DNA from 2 places in the Priestia sp. P1_B12_1 genome. Region 1 is predicted to be linked to the other one. Evidence: riboswitches for the same ligand, from Rfam matches in the RefSeq annotation. Region 1 holds a riboswitch; the other holds the start of a gene.

Region 1 (7,894 bases):
AAGCGGTGCTGGACCGATGAAGTTTGACTTGTCGTTTACGTTTGGACAAGCTTCTAAGCAAACGCCACATGTCATACATTTGGATAACTCGTACGCCCACTGACGTTTCTTTTCAGGCATACGCGGTCCTGGCCCTAAATCGTATGTGCCATCGATTGGAACCCAGGCTTTTACTTTTTTTAGTGAATCAAACATACGGCTGCGGTCTACTTGCAAGTCACGAACCACCGGAAATGTTTTCATTGGCTGTAAGCGAATTGGCTGTTCTAGTTTATCAACAAGAGCCGTACATGACTGACGAGGTTTACCGTTGATGACCATTGAACAGGCTCCGCATACTTCCTCTAAACAGTTCATTTCCCAGTTTATCGGAGCAACCTCTTTACCTGAAGCATCAACAGGGTTACGTCTGATTTCCATCAGTGCTGAAATAACGTTCATATTCGGACGATACGGAATTTCAAACTCCTGATTGTAAGGAGCAGATTCAGCTGAATCTTGACGTGTAATAATGAAGCGCACTGTCTTTTGGACTGTTTGTTGTTCACTCATTGATTAACGAACCCCCTCTTGTTGTTTTTTTGGTTTTTCATCTTTTTTCTTTGTGTAGTCGCGCTTACGCGGTTTGATTAACGATACGTCTACCTCTTCATAATGGAAAGAAGGAGCCGTTTTCTTATCCACAAAAGATGCCATTGTTGTTTTTAAGAATTCTTCATCGTTACGATCTGGGAAATCTGGCTTATAATGAGCACCGCGACTTTCGTTACGGTTGTAAGCTCCTAGCGTTACAACCCGTGAAAGCTGAAGCATGTTTTGCAGCTGACGAGTAAATGTTGCCGCTTGATTACTCCATTTAGCCGTATCATTAATGTTAATACGATCATAGCGTTCAATTAATTCTTGAATTTTTTCATCTGTTTTTAACAGTTTGTCATTGTATCGTACGACTGTCACGTTGTCAGTCATCCATTCCCCTAGCTCTTTATGAAGAACGTATGCATTTTCTGTGCCTTGAAGATTCATGATATTGTTCCATTTCTCTTCTTCTTCTTTCACATGACGATCATATACGCTTGAAGAAATAGCATCTGCGCTCTTTTCTAAACCATTGATGTATTCAACGGCTTTAGGACCAGCAACCATCCCACCATAAATAGCTGATAATAAGGAGTTTGCTCCTAAACGGTTCGCTCCGTGCTGTGAATAATCACACTCACCAGCTGCGAATAAGCCAGGAATATTTGTCATTTGATCGTAATCCACCCATAAACCGCCCATTGAATAGTGTACGGCTGGGAAAATTTTCATTGGTACTTTGCGCGGATCATCGCCCATGAATTTTTCATAGATTTCGATGATACCTCCAAGTTTAATGTCTAGCTCTTTTGGATCTTTATGTGAAAGGTCCAGATAAACCATGTTCTCTCCGTTAATTCCTAACTTCTGCGCTACGCAGACGTCAAAAATTTCACGAGTGGCAATATCACGAGGTACTAAGTTACCGTATGCAGGATATTTTTCCTCTAAGAAATACCAAGGTTTACCGTCTTTATATGTCCAAACGCGTCCGCCTTCTCCACGAGCAGATTCACTCATAAGACGAAGCTTATCATCTCCTGGGATAGCAGTTGGATGAATTTGAATAAACTCTCCGTTTGAATAGTATGCACCTTGCTGATACACGATAGATGCCGCTGAACCGGTATTAATAACTGAGTTCGTCGATTTTCCAAAAACAATTCCAGGTCCACCTGTAGCCATAATAACCGCGTCAGCTGGGAACGTTTTAATTTCCATTGATTTTAAATTCTGTGCAGAAATTCCGCGACAGCTGCGCTCATCATCAAGAACAGCACCTAAGAATTCCCATCCTTCGTACTTTGTCACAAGTCCGGCAACTTCATAGCGACGAACCTGCTCATCTAATGCGTACAATAATTGTTGACCCGTTGTTGCCCCAGCAAAAGCCGTACGGTGATGCTGCGTCCCGCCAAATCGTCTGAAGTCTAACAAACCCTCAGGAGTACGGTTAAACATAACACCCATGCGGTCAAGTAAGTGAATAATGCCAGGAGCTGCTTCACACATTGCTTTTACAGGTGGCTGGTTGGCTAAAAAGTCTCCGCCGTACACTGTGTCATCAAAGTGTTCCCATGGTGAATCCCCTTCACCTTTCGTGTTTACGGCTCCGTTGATTCCACCTTGCGCGCAAACTGAGTGAGATCTTTTTACCGGAACTAGTGAAAATAAATCTACTTGCTTGCCAGACTCAGCAATTTTTATTGTTGCCATCAAGCCAGCTAAACCGCCACCGACTACGATGATTTTTCCGTTACTCATCGGAACCCCACTCCTTCAAAACCTTAATTTTATGCAAATGCGAATAATGTACGAACACCTACAAATGTAAGTGCTAAGAAGATTGCTAATGTCACATAAGTTGAAATTCTTTGAGAACGTGGTGTTACAGTTAACCCCCAGCTAACTCCAAATGACCATAGACCGTTTGCAAAGTGGAAGATCGTAGATACAACACCAACTATGTAGAATGCAAGCATTGCCGGGTTGCTTAAAATTCGTTCCATCATTTGAAAATCTACTTCTTTTCCAAGCGCAGCTTGTATTCTGGTTTCCCATACGTGCCATGTGATGAAGATAAGTGTGATTACACCTGAAACACGCTGAAGGATAAACATCCAGTTACGGAAAAAACCGTAGTTGTTAACGTTTGTTTTAGCAGTGAATGCGATGTAAAGACCGTATATTGCGTGAAAAACGATTGGTAAGAAAATAATGAAAATTTCTAGAGCATAGCGGAAAGGTAAGCTCTCCATGAAGTGAGCTGCTTGATTAAATGATTCTTCTCCCTTTGTCGCGAAATGATTCACAACTAAATGCTGTGTTAAGAAAATCCCGATTGGTATTACCCCAAGTAATGAATGGATTCTCCGATATTGAAACTCTCTGTTTGCCGCCATCTGCGTAGACCCCCCTTAGTTAAATGAACATAGTTTGTGAAGAACTTTCTTACTCCCACTAGACAAATAGATTAATCGTGAATACAGGAAATGAAAACCTTTGCATTTCCTAATAAAGTATGTGACAGGTTAATTTTACTCCCATCGATTAAGAGCGTCAAGGCAAGATGTTTAAATCTTCTATAAAATATAAATTTATAAAATTTTATATTTGTTAACGCTTACTGTATTGATGTTACAGATTTTTTCTTTCTATTATAATATTGCTTGCCACAAATAAGTAAGCGTTTACTTTATGCTTTTATTGTAAACAAGTTCACAAAACATTTACACAGGTAAAAGTACCCTTTTAAAAGGTATATTATGGATTTTTCATCTTTACATCTAACTCTTTTTACCATAATAAAGATCCTCTTACATTTTATTAAAAAAATGCGTGAGAGGTTTTTTAGATTTGTATATAATAGTAGTAAAGAAAGAGGGGAAAGCATGAGCAATTTACAAACAGAATCACAGCAAGAACTTGAAGAGACGATGGAAACATCAGAACCTAACGTCACAGCTGAAACAGAGAGAACTCTTGATCACGTTTCATATTTCGGATACAGCCTTTTGCGTGACGTGTTAATTCCAGAGCTTCTTGGAGACGAAACAAATACCATTTCATACTGGGCAGGAAAACACCTTGCGCGGAAATACCCATTAAATACAATGGATGAAATCGTCGCTTTTTTTAAAGCAGCTTCCTGGGGAACACTGACGCTTGCAAAAAAAGATAAATATTCACTCGAGCTTGAGTTATCAGGTGATGTGGTCAGCAAAAGATTTCAGCAGGAAACTTGTTCGTTTCATCTTGAGTCAGGATTTGTGGCTGAACAGATTCAGCGTCAAAACAACTGCCTAACAGAAGCCTACTTAACACATAAAGAAAAGAACGGAAAAGTGCTGATTTCCGTGCAGTGGGACCGAAAAGATATCTTACCTACCGAAACACGCGCGGAGCGCTATAAAAAGTAGGAAATACGTATATATAAAAGACGTGGAGATACCACGTCTTTTTTCTCTTCTTTATACGTGCACTGCTTGCTGCTCTTCTAATTCAAATGCTACGTGAAGCGTCTCAACAGCTTTTACCATATCAGCGTGCGGTACAACTGTAGATACTTTAATTTCAGACGTGCTGACCATCTTCACTTCAATTTTCTCCCCTGCCAGCACTTCAAACATTTCGGCTGCAACGCCTGGATTAGAAATCATGCCAGAGCCGACAATTGATACTTTAGCCAGACCGCTTTCATGTTCAATACGCGTATATCCTAAAGTAGATTTATACTCTTTTAAGACGGCAAGAGCGGCATCTACGTCTACGGTTTTAATAGAAAATGAGATAGAGAGACGATTATTAGCCGTTACGTTTTGAATAATAATGTCCACATTTAACTGTTCTTTTGCTAATGCTGTAAAAATAGTAGAAAGAGTTTGCAACTCATTGTTTAACCCTTCAATTGTCACTCGTGAAATATTATCTTCAAACGCAATTCCTCTTACGACTAAGTTTTGTTCCATTGAAACTTCCTCCTCAACAATCGTTCCATTCTCGTTTTCTAAGCTTGAACGCACTTCTAGCGGTATCTGATAATTTTTTGCAAACTCAACAGCGCGCGGATGCAGCACCCCTGCTCCCAAATTAGCTAATTCTAACATTTCGTCATATGAAATAGAGTGAAGCTTACGAGCATCTTCTACATAGCGCGGATCTGTCGTAAACACTCCTGTTACGTCTGTATAAATATCACATTTTGCAGCTTTTAATGCTGCGGCAAGAGCTACTGCCGTAGTGTCAGAGCCGCCTCGACCTAATGTTGTAATGCTTCCATCTTCTGAACAGCCTTGGAATCCAGCTACTACTACGATTCGGCCTCTATCTAATTGGCTTTGAATACGTGTCGTGTCAATGTGCTGGATTCGTGCATTGCTGTGAACTGCTTCCGTCTGGATACCAGCTTGCCAACCTGTTAGCGAAGTTGCTTCATACCCTTTATATTGAAGGGCCATTGTTAACAGGGAAATCGTTACTTGTTCTCCAGTTGTAAGAAGCATATCCATTTCGCGTTTGCTTGGACTGTCCGTAATATCACTTGCTAATTTCACCAGTGCATCTGTCGTTTTGCCCATTGCCGATACAACAACAACTACTTGGTTACCGCGCTCTGCTTCTTGAATAACACGGTTTGCTACATGTTGGATACGTTCAACAGAACCAACAGATGTTCCACCAAATTTTTGAACGATTAATGCCATAATTTTGTTCATTCCTTTTCAATAAATTTGCATATGCAGGATGATGAGAAGCTAAATTTTTTTACTCAGACAATAAAAAAAGCAATGAGATGAGCTCTCATTGCTTAACGAACGAAAATTATAAAACATAACCGTCCACTGCCGTGAGATAGCTCTCCAAGAATCTACATCTTGACAATCCTACGTTTATTCAACGCAGAACCAGCAATCATTACTATGAGGTAATGTTCACTTCGGCAAATTTCCCTTTCCGTCTCATTCATAAGGGCTCATACCCTTCCTGATACGTACTGATTAAATTTGCACCTCTATCTTCACTTCATTTGATGAAGTGTCGTATGAAATTAGTTAATAGCTTATCAAATATTTTCTATTATTTCAAGACTATTTTTGTAATGTTTCATAAATTTTTTCAGCAATGTTTTGAGGAACACCTGAATTTCGAATATCATCAACCGTTGCTTCTTTCAATTTTTTCACCGAACCAAAATACTTTAACAAAGCTTTTTTACGCTTTTCTCCCACTCCCGGAATGTCGTCCAGAACAGACTGAAAAGCGGACTTAGAGCGCACTTGACGGTGGAAAGTAATCGCAAAGCGGTGAACTTCATCTTGAATTCGCTGAAGCAAATAAAATTCTTGACTATTGCGTTCAAGCGGTATGATTTGAGGAGGCTCACCAATCATCAGGTTGGAGGTTCTGTGCTTATCATCTTTGACAAGACCTGCTGTAGGCACTAAAAGTCCCAATTCATTTTCGAGAACGTCCTGTACTGCAGCTAAATGCCCTTTGCCCCCATCTACAACAATTAAATCTGGAAGCGGAAGACCTTCTTTTAACGCTCTGGAATACCGTCTGCGAACGACTTCTCTCATGGAACTGTAATCATCTGGTCCCTTTACGGTCTTAATTTTATATTTGCGATATTCTTTCTTTTCCGGTTTCCCATCAACAAAAACAATCATCGCAGAAACGGGATCTGTCCCTTGAATATTTGAGTTATCAAATGCTTCAATCCGGTAAGGCGCTGCAATTCCAAGCTCTTCTCCTAACCGTTCAACTGCGCCAACCGTGCGCTCTTCATCTCGTTCAATTAAATAGAATTTTTCACCGAGCGCAATTTTTGCATTTTTACACGCAAGTTCTACTAATTCTTTCTTTTTGCCTCGCTTTGGATGCTGAACCTCTACTTCTACTAATTTCTCAGCTAACTCTGCATCAATCGTTGCTGGAACCAGCACTTCTTTTGGCTTAATATTTTTGGCATAAAACTGACCGATAAAAGTTAAGAAATCTTCTTCTGGCTCTTTATAAAAAGGAAACATAGAAACTTCTCGCTCAATTAATTTCCCTTGGCGAATAAAGAAAACTTGAACACACATCCAGCCTTTATCATAAGAATAGCCAAACACATCTCGATTAACAAAATCATTAAACGTTACTTTTTGCTTTTCCATTGTCGCTTCAATATGAGCAATTTGATCTCGATATTCTTTAGCCCTTTCAAAGTCAAGTTCTTCTGAAGCTTTTAACATTTTTTCAGTTAACTCTGTTTTGACATGCTCATATCCACCATTTAAAAACCGAGTGATATTTTCAATAATTTGTTTGTTTTGCTCTTCTTTTACTTCTTTTACGCAAGGAGCTAGACATTGCCCGATATGGTAATACAAACAAGGTCTGTCTGGCATGGTAGAGCACTTTCTTAGTGGATAAATGCGATCAAGAAGCCGCTTGGTTTCATTTGCAGCTTGAACGTTAGGATAAGGACCGAAGTATTTCCCTTTATCTTTTTTTATTTTTCTTGTAATAACAAGCCGGGGCTGTTTTTCAGCTGTAATCTTAATAAAGGGATAGCCCTTATCATCTTTAAGCATGATATTGTATTTTGGATCATGCTTTTTAATTAAATTCATTTCTAAAATAAGCGCTTCTAAATTAGAAGATGTGACGATATATTCAAAATCGACAATGTCGTTTACAAGTCGAAGCGTCTTTCCGTCATGAGATCCGGTAAAGTAGGAGCGCACTCGATTTTTTAATACTTTTGCTTTTCCTACGTAAATGACCGTTCCATATTTATCTTTCATCAAGTAGCAGCCGGGCTGATCCGGTAAAATAGCCAGCTTTTCTTTTAAATAATCATTCATACTTTTCTCCTTCCTCTTCTCTTACTCTGTCCATCTATACATTCGCTTATGAAGCGTAGCCTACATTCTTTTCTGCTTTACAATACATGCACATAAGCCAGATTTGTGACGGTGTTCCTTACATCTAGTATAAAACAAACGAACGCATATTCGCTAAATAAAAGTATTCCCAAAAGAGAAAAAGTGGAGAAAAAGAAAAAACCTAGCCTGAGCTAGGTTTTGACTTACGCGTGTTTATTAATTAATTCTGTTAATGCTTCTTTTGGTTGGAAACCAACTACTTGATCAACTTTCTCTCCATCTTTAAATAATACTAAAGTTGGGATACTCATAACACCAAATTTTCCAGCTGTTTCTTGGTTTTCATCAACGTCTACTTTCACGATTTTAACTTTATCGTTAAGTTCACCATCAATTTCTTCAAGAACTGGAGCAATCATTTTACAAGGGCCACACCATGG
Region 2 (7,894 bases), on a different contig from region 1:
AGCAGGGGATTTATGATTACATTTCAACCTCGGTGGGTGTTTGAAGGTATGACAGGAGATTCAAAAATAGGGCGGCACGTACAAAAGGTGGTCCGCGATCGGTTAAAAACATATGATGACGTATCAGCTCACCCTGAGTTAGGATGGTATGGACAGCAGGAAAACCGAGAGTGGAAGCAATATTTTTTACACGATGATAACAACTATACTACCGGACAGTGTCCGTTTAAATTAAAAAGGAGTGAGCAGCATGGACGTAAAAAAAGCCTCTATTAAAAAAGGAGTTGGCGGAAAGTTTGAAGAAGTAATTAAAGAACTGCTTCCGGCGTATACTGGATACGTTGAAGTACAGCATGATATTGCTTTTCAAACGCACCCATCTCATACCCATCCAACTGATGAAATTCTTCATATACTTGAAGGATCTATTTACTTTACAGTTGAACATGATACGGTTCTATGTCAGGCAGGAGATCGGATACATTTACCGAAACAGACGGTTCATTCGTCAAAAGCCGGTCCTGATGGGTGCACATACGTTATTTCCATTTTAAAATAAAGATGAAAGAAGATGATGCTTATGCTACGTTCCCGGCCAGTGCTGCTGCTTATTGATGTACAAGAAGGATTTTATTCACCACAGTGGGGGGAAAGAAACAATCTAGATGCAGAAAAACATATGCTGACGCTACTGCAAGCATGGAGGCGCCAAGACTATCCTGTTATTCACGTACAGCATGCATCAGAAAATCCAGATTCTCCTTTACACCCCAGTTCGAAGGGGTTTCAGTTCAAAGAAGGGTTTGGTCCACAAGAAGACGAATACTTAATTCGCAAACACGTGAACAGCTGTTTCATTGGAACAGAGCTAGACAGTTATTTAAAAGCAAATGGTTATGATACGCTTATCTTAATAGGACTAACTACTAATCACTGCGTCTCCACGACTGCCCGCATGGCTGGAAATCTAGGGTACAGAACGTACGTTGTAAACGATGCAACAGCTTGCTTTGATGGTATGTCCTACGATGGAAAAACAAGGCTTTCTGCAGAAGATGTACATACATTCGCACTGTCTTCTTTGCATGAGGAGTTTGCGACGGTCGTTTCTACAAAAGAGACACTTCAAGTTCTTCAAACCTTTCAATATGCTCAAAATCACAACTGATGTGCATGTGCACATCGGTTTTTTATGTAGATTATGTTTATTAAAAGAAGTAAAATAAAGATAATTCTATACTATAAGGAGTTTGTACATATGATCATTCGTTATGCTAAAGAAGAAGATTTACCTATGCTTGTTGAAATTTATAACCAGTCTGTTCAAACAAGTGCTGCTACTTTTGACTTAACGCCTGTAACAGTAGAGCATAGAAGGAGCTGGTTTAATAATCATATTAGCAATGAACTTTTTCCGCTTATTGTCGCAGAAAAAGATGGGGTAGTAGCGGGCTATGCTTCGCTTTCTTCTTATCGAGATAAAGAGGCGTACATTCAAACGGTAGAGCTATCGATTTATATTGATAAAAACCAGCAGGGGCATGGCATTGGAAAAAAGCTTATGAAGCGAATTTTGGAATTAGCTAAAGAACTCAACCATCACGTTGTTATTTCAGGGATTACAAAAGGGAATGATATCAGTATCAAAATGCATGAGCAATTTAATTTTACATTTTGCGGAGAATTTAAAGAAGTAGGCTGGAAATTTAATCAGTGGCAAGATGTTCTTTTTTATCAGCTTATTTTATAAGATGTATGACACCTTTACACATTGTAACGTTTTAGTTTCATGTGTAAAGGTTATTAAAATAATAAGTCGTTTTATTATTTTAATACGAAAGGTGTTAGCTATCATGAATACACATTTTCAATATCAGTATCTAAGAGCTATTCCAAAAAGATGGTCAAAAAAAGAACTGCATATCCAGCTGAATAGAATCAAACACAACTCTGAACTATCTACTATAGCAGCAGATCCGCTTTTTTATCTGTTAGAATGTACCCATTCAGGCCTTCAAACTCAACAAGAAATCATAGACTACATCCAAAGCATTCCTACTCATCAACTTCCATCTTTTGTAACCCATTTAAGCAGGTTAATTCAGCATATTTATTATATAGAAGCTGCTGATTACTGTAATCGCCCCCTCAAAGGTTATATGCTTGTTATGAAAAATCAGCCCGCCTATATATCTCTTCATTTTGCTGATCAGATCACATAAAAAAGCTCTCTATTCAAAAGAATAGAGAGCTTTTTTTATTCGTATTTTTTTACTGTTACTTGGCATTCTTTTAACGGAATAAGTTTTGACTTTTTCGTCCATTTGTATCCTAACCAAACAATTAAGAATAAAGGAAGTCCGATATAAGAAACAAGTACACCGTACCAGTCAATCGAATCACCCGTAAACGCCGAATAGTTTTGACCTAAAATGACAACAGCACATAAAATAAAGGCAAAGATAGGACCAAACGGGAAAAGTTTTGCATGATATGGAAGTTCACTCAAATCATGACCTTGAGCAACAAATGCTCTTCTAAAACGATAGTGGCTGATGGCAATTCCTAACCAAGCAATAAAACCAGACATACCAGAAGCGTTAAGTAACCACGTGTATACCGCACCGTCTCCAAAAAATGAAGCACCAAATGCAAGTGTACCGACAAGTGCCGTTGCGATTAAAGCATTAACCGGAACGCCTCGTTTATTTACTTTTGCTAAGAACCTCGGTGCTTTTCCATCTTTTGCTAAGTTCCAAAGCATACGCGTAGAAGCATACATACCTGAGTTACCAGCAGATAAAACGGCTGTTAAAATAACGGCATTGATAGCTGATGCTGCAAACGCCAGACCTGCTCGTTCGAATATTAAAGTAAATGGACTTACCCGCACATCATCACTTGCTAATGAATCCGCTGTGTATGGAATAAGCATCCCGATAACAAAAATAGCTAAAATATAAAATAACAAGATGCGCCAGAAGACTTGTTTAACTGCGCGAGGAACCGTTTTTTCCGGATCTTCACTTTCTCCAGCTGCGACTCCAAGCAACTCTGTTCCTTGGAATGAAAAACCAGCAGCCATAAAAATACCTAAGACAGTAAAGAATCCACCGTGAATGGGTCCATCACCAAGCGTGAAGTTTTTAAAACCTGGTGCTTCATTGTTAAAGATACCAAAAATCATCATAATACCAATAACTAAAAAGATGATAACCGTTACTACTTTAATTAACGAAAACCAAAATTCAGATTCACCAAATCCTTTTACAGAAAGGTAGTTAAGCCCAAACATAATTAATAAAAACAGGGCACTCCATAAAATAGAAGAAGAGTTTGGGAACCAAAATTTCATAATAAGGGCTCCAGCCGATAATTCAGCGGCAATCGTAATAGCCCAGTTATACCAATAGTTCCAGCCGAGAGCGAAACCAAAGGATGGATCTACAAACCGAGACGCATACGTACTAAACGAACCGGCTTCAGGCATATAAGCTGCGAGCTCCGCTAGGCTGGTCATCAAAAAGTAAACCATGACACCAATGATAGCGTAAGCTAAAAGCGCTCCCCCAGGTCCTGCTGTGTGAATTGCTCCACCACTTGCTAGGAATAAGCCGGTTCCGATGGCTCCTCCTAATGAAATCATCGTTAAGTGGCGAGATTTCAACCCACGTTTTAATTCTTGCTGCTCTTGCATAGATAAATACTCCTTTCGAATGTACGGAAAGAGACGGGATAACATAAAAAAAGCCCGCAGTATATGTGCGCGCTTTTAAATCTGAAAACCGCGTCAACCTTCCGTGAAGATAGCTCTTCACATCACTCGCATGATGTGACAGTTCTGTTCCTGTTCGGAGACAGCCCCAGCTTAAATCAACCGAGAAGTGATCTAAACTTCGGCAATTTTTCCTTTCAAGCAACATCCTCAATGTTCTCTGCATTTCCGTTGCTTTACTATTAAAAACTGCGACCTCTACCTCATCGATTAGGATGAGGGTTTTTTATATTCATTTGACATAAAAGAAGTATACCAAATACTAAAACGATTGTCATTATAAAAAATAGATTCAGAAAATAGAAACATCTTTGAAATCTCTCGAATCTATTTTGTTACATATGATATAATGGATGTTGTCATAATACTACATAAATATCCGAACGTACCACAGGGGGAGCCGCCGTGCTGAGAGTGAACAAATTGTTCAGACCCTTCGAACCTGTTAGTTAACGCTAGCGTAGGAATGTGGGAATAGTAGCATATATTTGCTTACTCCTGTGTAAACCGTTTGATATGAATGATTCAAAAACAGGAGTGAGAAACGTGAATAAAGCATTACCTTTACAGGCTAAAATTGAAATAGCTATTTTTGCAGCATTGGCACTTCTACTTGATCTTTTGCCTTCCATTAAGATTGCAACGGCTGTGAGTATTTCGTTCTCCATGGTGCCCATTTTTATTATGTGCTTTCGCTGGGGAGTAAAAGGCGGGGCTCTATCTGGTCTATTATGGGGGCTTTTACAGTTGGCAACAGGAACAGCTTATATTTTAACAGCGCTGCAAACGTTTATTGAATATATTGTGGCTTTTGCTTTTATAGGTTTTGGAGGTATTTTTTCGCAATCTATTAAAACTAATTTAGCTAACAATAACAGATCAAAAGCTTTTGTTTTGATTATTTTATCCCTTATTATCGGCAGCTTCGCACGGTATTTCTGGCACTTTATTGCGGGTATTATTTTCTGGGGATCATATGCGCCAAAGGGCATGTCCGCTCTATGGTATTCTTTTTCAATGAACGGGATTTCAATGGTAGGATCACTAATAGCCTGCTTAATCATTCTTTCACTATTAATTCCATCGGCATCAAGAATGATTATAACTAAATCACACTCATCATAAGCAAAAAGACTAAATCTACCAAGATTTAGTCTTTTTTGTCATTTGTCACCTTTGTTTACACAAAAGTGTGTCAGGTTTGATAACATAGTTAGTGAAATATTCAAAAAACTGTTTTATGATAATCACCATATTCAAACGAGATAAGGGATTGATAGCATGCTACAGAAATGGATCACGAGCATAGGTTTAGATATTGGAACAAGTACAACAAAACTGATTGTAAGCAAGCTGTTAATAGCAAATCAACAAAATCAGTTTACGCTGCCAGGCTGTCAAATTATTGATCGTCGCGTAACGTATGCAAGTTCTATCTATACCACTCCTATGCTAAACGATGTTGAAATCGATGTTCAACGATTAACGGTACTACTAGAACAAGAGTATAAGAATGCAGGAATCTCCTTAGATCAAGTGGAGGCAGGTGCTGTGATCATCACAGGAGAAACGGCCAGAAAGAAAAATGCAGAAAGTATCGTTCACTATCTAGCCGAACATGCTGGGGATTTTGTTGTTGCAACAGCCGGCGCTGACTTAGAAGGAATATTAGCAGCAAAAGGATCAGGAGCAATCGAACGTTCTGCTGAAACAAATGCAGTAATTGCCAATATTGATGTAGGAGGAGGAACTGCTAACATCGCTTTATGTCAAAATGGAAAAGTTATAGAAACGTTTACACTGCATGTGGGAGGAAGATTAATTCGTCTGAATTCAGAAGGTTTTGTTACCTACGTTTCTTCTCATTTAACTGAATTTTTGAAAAATAATTCTTTAACACTGCGAGAAGGTGAAAAAGCAACATTTGAAAAGCTCTCGTCTATCTGTCAATTACTAGCTGAAGAAACCGTGAATTATGTAAATGCGCTGAATCAAAATTCCTCGCTGATCGTTTCTCCTCATACAAGATCTTCTATCCCCGAAATGATCATGGTTTCAGGAGGAGTAGGAGCAATGATGGAGAAGCAAAAGCCAAAAACAGTGAAGGAAGTGGCCATACATGGAGACGTTGGTCCGCTTCTAGCATATCATTTTCAATCCATCCAAGTATCTCAAGCCGCTGAGACAACGCGCGCTACTGTAATTGGGGCTGGTATGCAAAATACAGAAGTTAGCGGATCAACTGTATACATTGGGTCAAAGCGGCTGCCGTTAAAAAATATCCCGATTGTAGAGATACCTGTTCAGCAAGAAGAGAAATGGAATCCGCTGATGTTTCAAGAAAGAGCTCGAGCGGCATGTATGCAGGCTTCAACTATTTTCAGCGCAGAAGATCCCCCCGCTGCTATTGCTTTATCTCATTTTCCTTACTGCAGCTATAAGATGCTTCAAGAATTAGCAAAAGTAATAAGCGCTGAATTTATTGCTTGTTTTAAAGGAGCTAAGTGCCTCGTTGTTCTATGCGAGCAAGATATTGCAAAAGCTTTAGGACAAGCATTAGCTAAACAGAGGAAAGAGTTAGAAATTATTTGTTTAGATCAAATTGATTTTACACACGGAGATTACATTGATCTAGGGTTACCAGTAGCTGGAGAAGCGATCTCCGTTTCCGTTAAAACGCTCGCTTTTTCATCATAATCTACTAAATATACAAGGAGGAAACGATGTTTAAAACTACACGATTGTTAGGAGAAACATTTTCATTTTATAGCTTAAAAGAAATCATGGCCAAAGCAAACGAAGAGCGTTCTGGAGATCAGCTCGCAGGAGTTAGCGCTGAGTCAATGAAAGAACGAATGGCAGCAAAGCAAGTCCTAGCTGATATCACACTTGCTGATATCAGAAACTATCCGCTGCTCAGCGCAGATGAAGACAACGTCTCGGCATTAATCGAAAGTCAGATTGATTCATCTGTTTACGATATTATTAAAAATTGGACAGTAGGGGATTTAAGAGAATATATTTTATCCGATCAGCATAGCGGAGAAGACCTTCTTGCACTTAGCCAAGGATTAAGCAGCGAAATGATTGCGGCGGCTACTAAAATTATGTCCAATTTAGATTTAATTCAAGGAGCTGCCAAGATAGAAGTGCAAACTACTTGTCAAACGACTATCGGCCAAAAAGGAGTATTGGCTTCTAGAGCCCAGCCTAATCATCCTTCAGATAATTTAAAAGGAATGAGAGCATCTCTATACGAAGCGTTAAGCTATGGAATTGGAGATGCGGTTATCGGAATTAACCCTGTTATTGACACAACGGATAATATCTACGCGCTTTTAAATGAAACAAAAAATATAATCAACGAATGGTCAATTCCTACTCAAAACTGTGTATTATCACACGTAACGAGTCAAATGAGAGCAATTGAAAAAGGAGCATCTGCTGACTTGATTTTTCAAAGTTTAGCAGGTACAGAAGCTGGTAATGATTCATTTGGAATTTCACTGTCTATGCTCGATGAAGCGACAGCGTTAATTCATGAAAAAGGAACGGCAAAAGGTCCAAACCGCTGGTATTTTGAAACAGGACAAGGTTCTGAACTGTCAGCAGAAGCTCACTATAACATTGATCAAGTAACGCTCGAAGCCAGATGCTACGGCTTAGCTCGTCACTACAAGCCTTTCTTAGTTAATACAGTTGTTGGATTTATTGGACCTGAATACTTATATAACAGCAAACAAGTTCTACGAGCTGGGTTAGAAGATCATTTCATGGGTAAAATGCATGGCCTGCCTATGGGAGTAGACGTATGTTACACCAACCACATGGATGCTGATCAAAATGATATGGATAATTTAAGTATGCTTCTGGGAACAGCTGGAGTGAACTTTGTCATAGGAGTGCCCATGGCTGATGACTGCATGCTAAACTACCAGTCTCTTAGTTATCATGACATTGCAACGGTACGTAATGTGTTAGGGCGTACCCCAACGCCGTTATTTCAAAAGTGGCTTGAAGATCAGCGTATTATGGACAACGGGCACTTTACATCTAGAGCCGGAGACCCAACTATTTTTATGAATTTGATTTAAGGAAGGTGCTTACTATGATACCAAA

The links. Region 1 has a riboswitch for lysine ahead of AC1D0Y_RS04790 (aspartate kinase). Riboswitches for the same ligand answer to the same signal wherever they lie in the genome.
Region 2: another riboswitch for lysine. It lies ahead of AC1D0Y_RS21265 (amino acid permease); the one in region 1 lies ahead of AC1D0Y_RS04790 (aspartate kinase).

The regions. Positions count from the first base shown of each region.
Region 1 is NZ_JBFTZR010000001.1:910,543-918,436, forward strand. It holds gene sdhB (succinate dehydrogenase iron-sulfur subunit) at 1-552, opposite strand, end outside; gene sdhA (succinate dehydrogenase flavoprotein subunit) at 556-2,343, opposite strand; gene AC1D0Y_RS04780 (succinate dehydrogenase cytochrome b558 subunit) at 2,373-2,981, opposite strand; gene AC1D0Y_RS04785 (YslB family protein) at 3,471-3,998, shown strand; gene AC1D0Y_RS04790 (aspartate kinase) at 4,050-5,282, opposite strand; lysine riboswitch at 5,424-5,601, opposite strand; gene uvrC (excinuclease ABC subunit UvrC) at 5,667-7,433, opposite strand; gene trxA (thioredoxin) at 7,658-7,894, opposite strand, start outside.
Region 2 is NZ_JBFTZR010000007.1:43,497-51,390, reverse strand. It holds gene AC1D0Y_RS21290 (YqcI/YcgG family protein) at 1-276, shown strand, start outside; gene AC1D0Y_RS21285 (cupin domain-containing protein) at 251-559, shown strand; gene AC1D0Y_RS21280 (cysteine hydrolase family protein) at 581-1,168, shown strand; gene AC1D0Y_RS21275 (GNAT family N-acetyltransferase) at 1,259-1,750, shown strand; gene AC1D0Y_RS21270 (hypothetical protein) at 1,854-2,222, shown strand; gene AC1D0Y_RS21265 (amino acid permease) at 2,258-3,697, opposite strand; lysine riboswitch at 3,800-3,984, opposite strand; TPP riboswitch at 4,159-4,259, shown strand; gene thiT (energy-coupled thiamine transporter ThiT) at 4,292-4,900, shown strand; gene AC1D0Y_RS21255 (ethanolamine ammonia-lyase reactivating factor EutA) at 5,057-6,472, shown strand; gene AC1D0Y_RS21250 (ethanolamine ammonia-lyase subunit EutB) at 6,499-7,869, shown strand; gene eutC (ethanolamine ammonia-lyase subunit EutC) at 7,884-7,894, shown strand, end outside.